One region of the Dethiothermospora halolimnae genome, then DNA from elsewhere that is predicted to be linked to it. Evidence: riboswitches for the same ligand, from Rfam matches in the RefSeq annotation. Region 1 holds a riboswitch; each other region holds the start of a gene.
What was found. Region 1 has a riboswitch for glycine ahead of V6137_RS13965 (GrdX family protein). Riboswitches for the same ligand answer to the same signal wherever they lie in the genome.
Positions count from the first base shown of each region.

Region 2: it holds a riboswitch for glycine, as region 1 does, so the genes downstream of both, gcvT (glycine cleavage system aminomethyltransferase GcvT) here and V6137_RS13965 (GrdX family protein) in region 1, are expected to answer to the same signal.
Region 3: it holds a riboswitch for glycine, as region 1 does, so the genes downstream of both, V6137_RS16790 (PTS sugar transporter subunit IIC) here and V6137_RS13965 (GrdX family protein) in region 1, are expected to answer to the same signal.

Region 1 covers NZ_JBAKFX010000037.1:23,335-28,286, forward strand. The annotation lists gene trxA (thioredoxin TrxA) at 1-72, opposite strand, end outside; gene trxB (thioredoxin-disulfide reductase) at 105-1,049, opposite strand; gene V6137_RS13965 (GrdX family protein) at 1,307-1,678, opposite strand; glycine riboswitch at 1,848-1,951, opposite strand; gene V6137_RS13970 (DegV family protein) at 2,112-2,972, opposite strand; gene V6137_RS13975 (Na/Pi cotransporter family protein) at 3,189-4,796, opposite strand.
Region 2 covers NZ_JBAKFX010000001.1:147,554-152,505, forward strand. The annotation lists gene gcvH (glycine cleavage system protein GcvH) at 1-315, opposite strand, end outside; gene gcvT (glycine cleavage system aminomethyltransferase GcvT) at 329-1,423, opposite strand; glycine riboswitch at 1,514-1,594, opposite strand; glycine riboswitch at 1,597-1,689, opposite strand; gene cwlD (N-acetylmuramoyl-L-alanine amidase CwlD) at 2,004-2,705, opposite strand; gene rpsI (30S ribosomal protein S9) at 3,050-3,442, opposite strand; gene rplM (50S ribosomal protein L13) at 3,467-3,895, opposite strand; gene truA (tRNA pseudouridine(38-40) synthase TruA) at 4,032-4,766, opposite strand; gene V6137_RS00735 (energy-coupling factor transporter transmembrane component T family protein) at 4,771-4,952, opposite strand, start outside.
Region 3 covers NZ_JBAKFX010000054.1:18,930-23,881, reverse strand. The annotation lists gene V6137_RS16795 (alpha/beta hydrolase family protein) at 1-1,557, shown strand, start outside; glycine riboswitch at 1,757-1,852, shown strand; gene V6137_RS16790 (PTS sugar transporter subunit IIC) at 1,924-2,946, shown strand; gene V6137_RS16785 (helix-turn-helix domain-containing protein) at 3,325-3,543, shown strand; gene V6137_RS16780 (bacteriohemerythrin) at 3,651-4,064, shown strand; gene rlmD (23S rRNA (uracil(1939)-C(5))-methyltransferase RlmD) at 4,326-4,952, shown strand, end outside.

The DNA.
Region 1 (4,952 bases):
AAAGTCTACTAAAATGTACCCTTCAGCATTTAACACTTCTTCCTCAAAAGATTTTTTATCAACTACTAACATTAAAATCCCCTCCTATATTTTATTAAGAAATATTATTCTTCAAAATTATTTTCAATGTATTTTTCAGCTTGAACAGCTGCAATAGCACCATCTGCAGTGGCAGTTACAACCTGTCTTAGTGACTTAACTCTACAGTCACCAGCTGCAAACACTCCATCAACATTTGTTTTCATGTTATCATCAGTTTTGATGTAACCACGTTCCATGTCTATAACATTTTCAAATAAACTAGTTTGTGGTAAATAACCTATAAAAACAAATACTCCAAATGTTCCATCATCTTCACTAGCTACTATTTCTGTTTCTTCTCCTGTTTCTCTATTTCTTAAAGTCATAGCTTCTAATATTCCGTCACCTTTTAAGTCTTTAACCTCTGAATTCCATATGAAATCTATCTTATCATTTTTGAATGCCTTTTCTTGAATTGACTTAGCAGCCTTTAACTTATCTCTTCTATGAACTATAGTAACCTTTCTTGCAAACTTAGTTAAGAACATAGCCTCTTCAACTGCTGAATCTCCTCCTCCTACTACATAAACCTCTAGGTCTTCAAAGAAAGCACCATCACAAGTAGCACAATAAGATACACCCTTACCAGTTAGTTCTTTTTCACCTGGAGCACCAAGTAACCTTGGTTTAGCACCTGTAGCTACTATTACTGATTTTGCTTTATATTCTTCTTTTTCACCTTTTATAACCTTTATCTTGTCACTGAAGTCTATCTCTTTAACTTCGTCTAATTTTCTTTCAGCACCAAACTCTTCTGCTTGTTCAACCATTCTTGCAATAAGCGATGGTCCACTTGCATCAGCAATTGATCCTGGATAATTAGCTACTTCCTCAGTTGTCACTATTTGTCCGCCAGCCTTTTCTTTTTCAAGAATAATAGTTTTAAGGTTAGCCCTTGATGCATATAAACCAGCAGCTAGACCAGCAGGTCCTGTACCAATTATAACCACGTCATAAATATTTGACATTTCCCTCACTCCTTATTTATTTATTTTTAACTAAATATATTTAATTTAATACCTAGCAAAATAATTAAAGTATGGATTATTGAAATTCTCACAGTACTATTACTTTAGTAAAACCTTTTCTATGTAGTGTCCAACTAGGACCATCCATATACTATCATATAATCTAATCTACATTTTATATTAATTTTCTACAAAAAGTTTTTTTAAATAATCCATAGTTTAAAATCTACCCACAATTATCTATATTTATACCCAGTTTAAAAGTTAATATTCTCTAAAGTATTTTCAATTAATGATAAATCTATAACCTGAAAATCATCAAGAATCTTATCATCCCACTTAGGTGTCTCTTTATCTTTCAAAAACTTTTTCGCAGTATTTAAGCTATCTTCTATGACCATTATAGATTTCATATCCATTTTACCCTTTTCTTCACTTATTAAAATAGATTTATAAGGAGTCTCATTAGGTTTTACACTCCCAGAAAGGGGATGGGACAACAACTTGTGTCCAACATGGACTAAATCCCTCACTTTTACCAAAATATCTATGTACTTGGTGTCAAAGAATTTTACCTTTACTGTGTCTTTAAATTTAGTTTCAACTAACGGATTGTTAGTTATTATCATATTTCTCAAAGAGTCCACCCCTTAATGATTTAACTATTTTTTGACAACAAAAAAACAGACAAACGTATACATATTGTTAGTTATATGCCACGTCCCCCTGTTCCTAACCTGAGAGATTCTTCTTATATATAAGAATTGCTCCTTCGGTGCAATAAGCTTCCCAGAGAACTGTCAAAATGCGGTCCTTTTGCCTGAGAGTTTCATCATTCAGTGGCAAGCCAATTGACTTACTCCTTCGGCGCCTAAACCTTCGGTCTCTTCCGCATTCATCATCCAGATACTATTATTTAATTGTTAAACAATAATCAAGTTTTCCTGCTCACCCATATTATAATATATAAAGTTTTTTAATACAATACTATTTTACATTTTTTTTATCTATAATTAATTTTCATAATATTCGTTGTTTTCACTAACCCATAAAAACCGGTTATTAAGCCTTTTTCAACGAATTTTCAAAATATACAGCTATGGCTCCAATTCCAGCATGGGTTCCCACCGTTGCCCCTACCTTTCCAAATATTATCTCCTTTGGCTTTAATTCTTTTTCTAAAGACTCTTTAAGTTCCATGGCAAATTCCTCAGCTTCAGTATGATTTACCCCAATGGTCATATCTTTAAAATCCATATCCATCTTCTTTATTTTCTTTATAACCCATTTAATAACCTTCTTTCTCCCCCGTATCTTATCCTTTAAGGTTAATTTTCCATTCTCTATATTAAGTACTGGCTTAATCTTCAGTTTCTCACCTATAAATGCCTTAGTAACCGAAAGCCTTCCACCTTTTTTAAGATTCTCCAGAGTATCCACTACAAATATATAGTCCATATGATTAACCATATCTTTAAGCCTATCTATTATTACATCTTTATTTTCATCCACTTTAGCCATTCTAGCTCCTTCTATAGCCATTAAACCTTGTCCTAAGGTTATTCCCCTAGAATCAATTACAGTTATCCTATCTTCAAGTCCTATAATCTTCTTTGCCATCATAGCCGATTGATATGTTCCACTCATTTCTGATGAAATAGTTAATACTATTATGTGTTCATAATCATCTTTAAATTTGTTATATATATCTATAAACTCCTTAGGAGTAACCTGGGATGTAGTAGGTAGTTTATCACTACATCCCATTTTCCTATAAAATTCTTCAGTGGATATATCTATTCCATCTCTATAACTACCATCCTCAAAATTTATAGTTAGGGGTACAACTTCTATATCTAAATCTTCTATATATTTCTTAGGTATATCAGAAACACTATCTGCTATTATTTTTACCCTTCCCACAGCTCTTCACTCCTCATTCATAATTAATAATAAAGTATATTATAATTGCATTTAATTTAGTAAAAGAATACGTAATATCATTATATATTTTAAATGGGATTTCTACAATAGCGGTATTTAAAAACAAAGGCACCTTTGGTGCTTCTTTGTTTAGTGCAGGGTGCAAAGATCAGAGTGCAGAGAATTGTATGTAAAATAAAAATAGCCCCAAAGGGACTATTTATTTTCTAATGCATCAAGTATTGATATTGATATATTAGATGAATGATCTGCAACCCTCTCAAGGTTACTTATCACATCTAAGAATACAATACCTGAACTTGGATGACATTTTTGTTTATTTAGTCTATCAATATGATTTGCCCTATACTGTTTTTCTAATAGGTCAATATCTTGTTCATTGGCAATAACATTCTTAGCAACTTTAGGATCTGCATTCTTAAAAGCTATAAGGGCATTCTTAAAGGAATGTTCAACCTTATCAAACATAATCTGAAGCTCATCTAAAGCATTATCTGTAAACCAAAATTTATTGTCTATTCTATATTGTGCTAGCTCTGCTAAGTTATCAGCATGGTCCCCCACACGTTCTAAGTCATTTATAGTATGGAACAATGTGGTTACTGTAGAGTTTTGCATGTCGGTTAATGGTGCATTATAAAGCTGCACAAGATATTCAGTTATATCACTTTCCAACTGATTAATTCGTTTTTCCTCTTTAAAGACTTTATGGGTTAACTTTTCGTCCTTAGTTATGAAGGCTTTGATTGAAGTCCTTAAATTCTCCTGTACCAATCTTCCCATTCTTAAAACTTCTTTTGATGCTTGCCCCACGGCAATTGATGGTGTTTCTATTATTCTTGCATCTAAATATTTAAGTCCATTTGTATCTTCATCTTCTCCCGGAACAAGTTTTTTGGCAGCTTTTACTATTAATGGAGCAAACCAAATTAATATAGCTACGTTAATTATATTAAAGAATGTATGGGCATTAGCTATTTGTCTAGAAACATCATTTTTTGATATTTCTTGAACTGCCCATTCAATAGGTATCCTAAGAACTAGCATAAATATAGCAGTACCTATAAGATTAAATAATAAATGCATTACAGCAGCTCTTTTAGCTGTTTTGCTCGCTCCTATACTTGATAATAGGGCAGTAACACATGTACCAATATTATCACCATATAAAATAGGTAAAGCCATCTCAATAGTTATCATTCCCTGACTGCCCAAAGTCAATAATACCCCCATTGAAGCACTACTGCTTTGTACAAGCACTGTCATAGCAAAACCAACTAAAATTCCTATTAATGGATTGTTAAGTCCATGAAGGGCATTATTAAATGCCTCTGATTCTTTTAATGGGTCTAAAGATTCTTTCATAAGATCCATTCCAACAAAGAGTATACCAAATCCAATTAGTGCTTCTGCGATTTGTTTATGTTTTTTCTTTGATGAGAATATTAAGATACCTACACCAATAGCAACAACAATTGGAGCTATTGCTGTAAGTTTAAAAGCTATAAGCTGTCCAGTAATAGTAGTACCAATGTTGGCACCCATTATTACTCCTATAGCTTGGGTTAATTTCATAATTCCAGCATTTACAAAACCTACAACCATAACGGTTGTGGCACTACTACTTTGTACTATTGCTGTTACAAGGGCACCTACTATTACCCCCATAAACCTGTTATTAGTTAAAATTCCTATTAAATTCTTTAATCTCTCACCTGCAACTTTTTGTAAACCTGTTCCCATTATATTCATTCCATAAAGAAATAGGCCTAGTCCACCTAATACTCCAAAAGCTACCTCCATTTTTTAACCTCCATTTCATATGTTATATATTATTTGCCATTACGTAACAAATTATATGATACAACATATTCATCTGAGTTTTGTTAAATCCATGTTAAATTTGTAAATATACAAATAAATTTGTTAGGAAAACGTTAAATAAAATCTATTGTTTTA
Region 2 (4,952 bases), on a different contig from region 1:
TGAAATCTTGATTAACATAAACCAGTTTCCATAGGGATCAGCATTTATTGCTTCTGGACTATCTAAAACATCTTGATTTACTTCTAATACAGTCCCTCCTATTGGCATAAAAGAATCCGATGCTGCCTTTACTGATTCAATAACTCCATATTCCTCTTCTCTATCAAACTCATCATCTTCCTCTGGTAAATCTACAAAAACAATATCTCCCAGTGAGTTTTGGGCAAAATCTGTTATTCCTATATATGCATTGTCTCCTTCTACTTTTATCCATTCATGATCCTTTGTATATAATAATCCCTTTAAAATTTTCATTTTTTAATTCCTCCTATTTTTTATAATTTTTACTTAAGAACCTTTTACTTATAATTTCAGCTTTAACAGCCTTTTTTCTTATTTTTATATCTATATCTGTTCCTATTTTTGAATAATTACTATCTACCATAGCTAACCCTATATTTTTCTTTAATGTAGGTGAGAAATATCCTGTTGTAACAAAACCTATCTTTTTATCATCATATAAAACATCATATTGTTCCCTAGGTATTCCCCTTCCCTTCATTTCAAAACCTACAAGTTTCCTTTTAAGTCCTTCTTGTTTCTCTTTAACTAAAGCTTCTTTTCCAATAAAGTCATCTTTATCTAACTTAACAAAAAATCCTAACCCTGCTTCTAATGGTGTTATATTCTTTGATATCTCATGACCATATAAGGGTAATGTAGCTTCAAATCTAAGGGTATCTCTAGCTCCAAGGCCTATAGGTTTTATACTATATTCCTCTCCTGCCTTTAATATTTCATTCCATATACCCACTAGATTATCTGGGTCTGTATATATTTCAAATCCATCTTCTCCTGTATATCCTGTTCTTGATACTAAACATTTTTTATTATTTATTAGTACTTCCCTATTAAAACGGAAAAACTTTATTGTTGATAAGTCTGTATCACTTATTTTTTCAAGTATCTCTTCTGCTTTAGGTCCCTGTAGTGCCAATTGCCCCATGCTATCAGAAATATTTGATATCTCTATATCATAATCTTTTTTATTTTCTAGAATCCATTTAAAATCTTTATCTATATTTGCTGCATTTACAACCAATAGAAAGTGTTTCTGTGATATCTTATAGGCTAATAAATCGTCTACTATTCCCCCATCTTCATAACACATAAGACTGTATGCTACCTGATTATCATCTAAATCCTTAACATTATTAGTTATAATACGGTTCACAAACTCCAATGCATCATTGCCCTTTATCTCTATTTCTCCCATATGGGAAACATCAAAGAGCCCCGCACTATCCCTAACTGTATTATGTTCTACAACAAGTCCCTCATACTGGATAGGTAACTCCCATCCAGCAAAGTCTATAATTTTACCCTTTAAGTTTACATGTTCATTATATAAAGACGTTCTCATAATATCACTCCTTCAAGCATAATATTGGTTTTTTACGTATAAAAAAGAGGAATAAGACAATATACCCCAATTAGAGTATACTGTCCTATTCCTCTGTAATTTACCTGAGAGATTCTAAACACTTTAATAAAGTGTATTGCTCCTACGGTGTTCTCTAGAACTTTCCAGAGGGCCATCAAATAACGATTCTTTTGCCTGAAAGTTTCTATATGCTATACATATATTGCTCCTTCGGCTCCCTGTTGGGCATCTCTCGTTATTATCATCTGGTTATTATTAATTTATAACTATATTATATTAAAATTTTCAAAAAATTCAATACATTATAAGTAACTGTTATATATATCATTATTTATTATTATAGATTTATAACAAAGGTTATATGAAATAATCATGTTAACCTTTTCCTTTAGTTATCCACGTTATCCACATAATCCACAATCTACAGTGGATAACTTTATGTAAACTCAACACCACTGTTATCAACTGTATTGTAGCAATTTCAAATTTACATAATATTAGTTTTCCACATTTTTAAAACTTATCCACAATAAATTATTAACAACTATCCCTTCAATCTCTAGTTATAATATCTTACTATAGCTATATATATTCCCCTTGCTATTTTTTGCTGATACTCATCACTTTTTAGTAGTCTAAGCTCATCGGGATTAGATAAAAATCCACATTCTACTAATATAGCCGTAGCTTTTACTTCCCGTAGTAAATATACACTATTTGTAGATTGGCACATTCTTTTATTATTATTATCTAATATTTTTTTTAATTCTTCTTGTATTATTTTAGCAAGTGCTTTTCCCTCTTCACTCCCCTTCTGATAAAAGGTTTGGGCTCCATAGTATTTACTCTGACCAAAACTATTTAAGTGTATAGTTATAAACAAGTCGGGGTTTATATCGTTTGTCATTATCCTCCTATTTCTCAAATCTTCATTCTTCTTTTGATTATAACTCTTTGATTTTTCTGTATATAACCCTTCATCCTTATCTCTAGTCATGATTACTTTACATCCTGCCTGTTCTAATAGTTTTTTTAACCTTAATGAAATACTAAGATTAATATCTTCCTCTTCCGTTCCATCCTTAGCTAAAGCCCCTGGATCCACACCTCCATGTCCTGGGTCTATTACTATCACTTTATCAGTTATTGATAAATTAAAAGTAGGTTGGACCTTATTATATCCTAAAAAGAATATTATCAATCCTATTATTACTAATAGGAAAATTAAAACATGAGCCTTTTTTATGAATATTACCCTCATAACACTCCCCCTATGTTTATTCATATATTAATACTATTAGTTGGAATGTTGTCCATATTACAAAAAAAGAACAAAGTCACCTTTAGTGCTTCTTTATTCTGTACAGAGTACAGAGGACAAAGTGCAGGGAATTGGTGAAAACATAAACATATATAGGGCTTCTTCTAGAAGAACTATTATACCAAAGACTGTATTTTCAATGAGCTGTGGGATTACGAATCCCCCAGCAACTAAAAAATTCCGTTGGTGCTTCTTTATTCCGTACAGAATGTAAGGTGCAGGGAGTTGGTGAGACCATAACAAAAAAAACGCCGGTATATACCGGCGTTTTTGATAAAATATAACTATCTTTTTGAGAATTGTGGAGCACGTCTTGCTTTCTTTAGACCATACTTCTTTCTTTCCTTCATTCTTGGGTCTCTAGTTAAGAAACCAGCTTTTTTAAGTACAGGTCTTAACTCACCGTCAGCTTTTAATAATGCTCTTGATATTCCATGTCTTATAGCTCCTGCTTGACCTGTAAATCCACCACCATTAACATTTACTATTACATCATATTTGTCTAATGTATCAGTAATATTTAGCGGTTCCTTTACAGTTGCCTTTAACGTATCAAAGTTAAAGTAAACATCTAAATCTCTTTTATTTACAGTGATGTTTCCGTTACCTGGAACTAGTCTTACCCTAGCTACAGATTTCTTTCTTCTTCCTGTTCCATAATATTGTATCTTAGCCACTTCCAGTCCTCCCTTCCTGAACTATTATATTTCGTAAACTTCAGGCTTTTGAGCTTCATGATTATGCTCAGATCCTCTGTATACTTTTAATTTTTTAATCATTTTTCTTCCTAAACTATTCTTAGGAAGCATTCCCTTAACTGCTAATTCAAATACCTTTTCAGGTTTTTCAGCTAGCATTCTCTTGTAAGGTATTTCTCTTAAACCACCTGCATATCCAGTATGATATTTATAAGTTTTTTGATTTGCTTTCTTACCTGATACAACAACTTTTTCAGCATTTAAAATTATTACAAAGTCTCCTGTATCAACATGAGGAGTATAAGTTGGCTTATGCTTCCCTCTTAATATCTTGGCAACTTCACTTGCAAGTCTACCTAATGTCTTTCCTTCTGCGTCTATTACATACCATTTTCTTTCAATTTCTCTTGGTTTGGCTATAAAGCTTTTCAATCCATTTCCCTCCTTATTCCAATTGGAAAAATTTATCTATATGTTAAAAACCCGGGGCTAGTGGATTTTTAATAGCATAACACATGTTTCTATTTTAATACAATGTGCCAAGTGTGTCAAGGAATTAATTATTAATTTAATATAATACCTTTTTAAGATACAGACCTTGGGGTTTTGCAGTGGGTCCAGCATTATTTCGGTTCTTAGATTTTATAATGTGGAGGATTTCTTTACCTTCTATTTTACCCTTTCCCACGTCCAATAATGTTCCAACTATTATTCTTACCATATTATATAAAAATCCATTTCCTTTAAAGGTTATATCTATAATATTGTCCCTTTTTTCAAAATTTATATCATATATTTCCCTAAATGTATCCTTCACTTTACTTCCAGAGGCCATAAAAGCTATAAAGTCATGTTCTCCTAAAAAGTACTCAGATGCCTTCTTCATTTTATCATAATTAATATCATATGGCACATGATAAGAATAATTTCTAAATATTGGACTTCTTATTTTATTATTATATATCCTATATTTATATATCTTACCCTTTGCACTATATCTAGCATGGAAATTTTTGTCCATATCCTGTGAATCTATAATAGCTATATCATCGGGTAACATACTGTTTAATGCAAACTTTATTTTATCCGCTGGTATATTGGAGTTAGTATAAAAGCTTGCCGTCTGCCCTAAGCCATGGACTCCCCTATCTGTTCTACCAGCACCATGTATTTTAATTTTTTCCTTAGTAATCTTTATGATAGCATCTTGAACCTTCTGTTGCACCGTTACAACATTAGGTTGTATTTGCCAACCATAATAGTTTGTACCATCATATTGTATTGTAAGTTTTATATTTCTCATAACATTACACCCTATATATTATTATTCCAATTAGCAAGATTAAAGCTACCCCTAGGGAAATATAATCCCTTTTCTCTAGCTTCAATTGCTTCATTCTAGTTCTATTTTCTCCTCCCCTATAGCATCTTGCCTCCATAGCCATGGCAAGTTCGTCAGCCCGTCTAAAGGCACTTACAAATAGGGGTA
Region 3 (4,952 bases), on a different contig from region 1:
TTAACTGAAGATGAAAAGGAAAAAGAATTAAAAAGGAGAAAAGAGGAAAAGGATTATGAAGTAATAGATGAGATACCATTTTGGGGAAATGGAAGGGGTTTCACAAATAAGGTGAGGAATAGATTATATATATATAATTCAAAGGATAATAGTATAAATGAAATAACCGATAAATACACAGGTGTTGGTAGTGTTAACCTAAATGAAGACAAAACAAAAGCTATATTTATAGCTTCAAGATATAAAAACAAAATGGAATTAACCGATGATATGTATATATATCACATCGATAAGGATAAGTTACAAAATATATCCCCATATGATAACTTTAGTTATAGTTATGCTAACTTTATAGAAAACAATATAATATTTACAGGTAGTGATATGAAAGGTTATGGAGTTAACGAAAATGAAAAATTCTATAGACTAGATTTATCTAATAAAGAAGTAGAGTGTATAACTAAAGACTTTGACCGTAGTTTGTGGAATTCAGTGGGAAGTGACTGTAGATATGGTGGTTCTCAAGTTAGAAAAGTAGATAATGGGTACTTATACTTTACAACAACTGAAGGATATATGTCATACTTAAATAGAATCAATATAAATGGTGATATAGAAAGGGTTATAGATAATAATGGAACTGTAGATGGATTTGATGTTGTAGATGGAAATATAATATATATAGGATTTAATGGAACTAACCTACAGGAGATCTATAGTAAAGATAAAAAAGTAACTGATTTTAATGATGGAATAATTAATAATAAAAATATTATAAAGCCAGAAAAGGTTACTGTTGAAAATGATGGAGTTAGTATAGATGGATGGATATTAAGACCTATAGATTTTGATAAAAATAAAAAATACCCTGCTATATTAGATATTCATGGTGGGCCAAAAACAGTATATGGGGAAATATTCTATCACGAGATGCAATGCTGGGCAAATAAAGGATATGTTGTATTTTTCTGTAATCCCAGGGGCAGTGATGGAAAGGGAAATGAATTTGCCGATATAAGGGGAAAATATGGAACAATAGACTATGATGATATAATGAAATTTACCGATTATATTCTTGATAATTATAAATTTATAGATAAAGACAATGTAGGAGTAACCGGGGGATCCTATGGAGGATTTATGACAAACTGGATTATAGGCCATACAGATAGGTTTAAAGCCGCAGCATCCCAAAGAAGTATATCAAACTGGATTTCAAAATTCTGCACCACTGATATAGGATATTATTTCGTCCATGATCAAGGGGGCTCTACACCTTGGGAAGATCAACAGAAACTTTGGGAACATTCGCCACTAAAATATGCAGATAAAGTGAAAACCCCAACACTATTCATTCACTCGGAAGAGGACTATAGATGTTGGAGTCCAGAAGGATTTCAAATGTTTACAGCATTAAAATACTTTGGTGTTGAGTCAAGGCTATGCTTATTTAAAGGGGAAAATCATGAACTAAGTAGAAGTGGAAAACCGAAACATAGGATAAGAAGATTAAAGGAAATAACAGATTGGTTTAATAGATATTTAAAAAATCAATAAATCTTTTGTATCCATAATAAATATTTATGGAGTTTTCTATTGACAAATCCTTTGTATAATCATAGAATGTTATTGCAAGATAAAACTTAATAATGGTGGGTGAAAATCATTGGAGATATCCGTTAGGGATAACCGTAGGAGAAAAAAATAAATTTATGCTAAGAATTTATTTTGAAGCTCTCAGGTCATTACAATGATTTGACACAACCCTGGAGAGACCCTTACATAAGGGCATCGACGAAGAAACTTGTTTTCTAACAAGGAAACTTTCAGATAAAAGGACAGGGAATAATAAGCATTAGTTTTACTATGCTATTATTCCCTGTCTTTTTGTATGTAAAAAAATAAAAGACTGGAGGGATATTAATGATAATTATTAAAGGAATGGGACTATTAATATTAACACTTATTTTATTTTCAGGATTTAGTTTAAAGGCACCAAAGGGAAATAAAGCAATGTCAGGCCTGGCAAATGCGGCGGTAGCAACTTTTTTAGTTGAGGCTATTCATAAATATATAAATGGAGACTTTTTAAACATAAAATTCTTGGGAGAAGTTGGAAGTGCATCGGGAAGTGTAGGGGGAATAGCAGCCACAATATTAGTATCCCTTAATATGGGGGTGAACCCTATATATGCCGTTACAGCAGGAGCGGCAATGGCAGGCTATGGAATACTTCCAGGATTTATAGCAGGATATGTGGTTGGACTAATAGGACCAATACTTGAGAAGAGGTTACCAAAGGGAGTAGATGTAATCCTAGGAGCATTATTAATAGCTCCTATAGCTAGAATAGTAGGATTTGGTTCAGCTCCAGTAGTTAACTCTACCTTAAGTAATATAGGAAATATGATAGTGGTGGCATCGGAACAATCACCCTATTTAATGGGATTTTTACTAGGGGGAATAATGAAGATGATGTGTACGTCACCATTAAGTTCTATGGCATTAACTGCAATGTTAGGACTTAGGGGATTGGCAATGGGTATCGCATCAATAGCCTGTGTAGGAGGTTCATTTACAAATGGTTTAGTATTTAAAAGACTAAAATTAGGGGACTCATCAAATGTATTGAGTGTTATGTTAGAGCCATTAACTCAAGCCGACGTTATAACCCAAAACCCAATGCCAATATATTTCTCTAACTTCATAGGAGGGGGATTGGCAGGATTGTCAGCGGCATATTTTAATATTATAAATAATGCTCCAGGAACAGCATCTCCTATTCCGGGGCTTATAGCACCCTTTGGATTTAATGATCCTAAAAGTGTAATATTTGCTATTTTCTTTGCAATAATAGGTGGAATAAGTGCTGGATTAGTTGGATCAACTATATCAATGGCAATAAGGAGCAAAAGAAAAATTACAAGGGCAGTAACATCTAAATAGTAAAACATTGAAACGATTTGGACGTTCAGTTATTGATGAATTTTTAGTAATTTGGTATTGAGCGGTTTTTAATGATTTGGTGTTAGGAGATTGTTAATAATTTAGTGTTAGGAGATTGTTAATAATTTAGTGTTAGGAGATTGTTAATAATTTAGTGTTAGGAGATTGTTAATTGTTTGGTTGTTGGGGGATTCGTAATCCCCCAACTTAAATTTACAAAGAATATTTTCAACAAAAATTAAATATCTATATAATAAACCTATTTTATTACAAATAATAAACTTTTGTTAAATATTCTGAAAAATCAACAAATACATTAGAAAAAGTTATATAATAGAGTTAGAAAAGTCAATAAATCTTCTTAGGAGGCTTGCCATTATGTTAAATGGGAAAAAAATCAGAGAGCTTAGAGTAAACCTAGGTTATACAGCTAAGGATGTTGAGACTTTAACTAAAAGTGGTAAATACCATACGTCCATATCAAAATCATATTTAGAAGAACTAGAAAGAGGAGATAAGAGGAATCCAAGTTTTACAAAGATGGAAGTCTTAGCCAATATATTATGTTGTAAATTAGATGATTTAGTTTTAAGATAAAATTCTTTAGCATTATGCTAAAGAATTTTCTGTTTTATATATGTGGAATAAAAAGCTCCATTGTGTTATAATCTTGATAGGAATTTTCAAGTAGAGGGGGAATAACCATGTTTAAATGGAGAGAGAATTTTAGTTGTAATATAAAAGAGGTTGATAAACAACATAAATACTTATTTCAATTGGGAGAAAATCTACATAATATAATAAAGACTAAAGATGGTTTAGACCATTACGATGAAATAATGGCCATATTTAAAGAACTAGAAGAATATACTATATATCACTTTGATTATGAAGAAAGGCTAATGGAAAAATATAATGTTAGTGATATAGAAGCCCATAAAGAAGAGCATAATTTATTTGTAGAAAGGATAAAAGAAATTCAAAGTCAAGATGTGGATTTGAGACAAGATAAAGTTGTTATGGATACGCTTATGTTTATAGCCGATTGGATAGAGAAACATATATTAAAGTCAGATCATAAGTATAAAGACTTTTTAAATGAAAAGGGAGTTTATTAATCAATGGCTTTGCCATTGATTTTTTTGTTAAAACACTTATTATAGATAATAGTTAATAAATAATAAACAGTAGATTAAGAACGTAGGGACTGGACATGTCCAGTCCTCCCACCGTATGAAGAGGTGGAAAAAGGGACTTATAGAGAATAGTGGAGAGATAAGAGAGGAAAGATAAAATATATATAGTTAATAGTTAACAGTTAATAGATAATAGTCAAAAGATTAAAGGTCTAGGAGGATTATATTGAAAGGGAGGATCTAATGGTTAAGAAAAATGAAGTTATAGAAATAGAAATAGAAGATGTGTTATTTCCGAATAAAGGTATAGGATACATAGATGATAGGAAGGTAATAGTTAAAAATACTATAAAAGGGCAAAAGGTAAAAGCCAGAGTAAAAAAGAAAAGAAAAAATAAAATACAGGCTAATCTTTTAGAAGTTACAGCTAAATCTCCAATAGAAAAGGAAGCGGTATGTGAACACTTTGATACCTGTGGGGGATGTTCATATCAAACTATTCCCTATGAAGAACAATTAAATATAAAATCAAATCAGGTTAATAAATTACTTAATGAAGCTGGAATAGAAGACTATGAATATTTAGGAATAGAAAGCAGCCCAAATGAGTATCAATATAGAAATAAAATGGAATTTTCCTTTGGAGATATAGAAAAAGGAGGTCCACTATCTTTAGGGATGCATCAAAGGGGAAAATTCTATGAAATAGTTACAGTGGATGGGTGTCAAATAGTAGATGAAGACTTTACTAAGGTTTTATCTACGGTACTAGAATATTTTAGAGAAAAGGAAACTCCATTTTATCATAAAAAGACCCATAAGGGAGTATTAAGACATTTAGTAGTGAGAAAGGCAATAAAAACTGGAGAA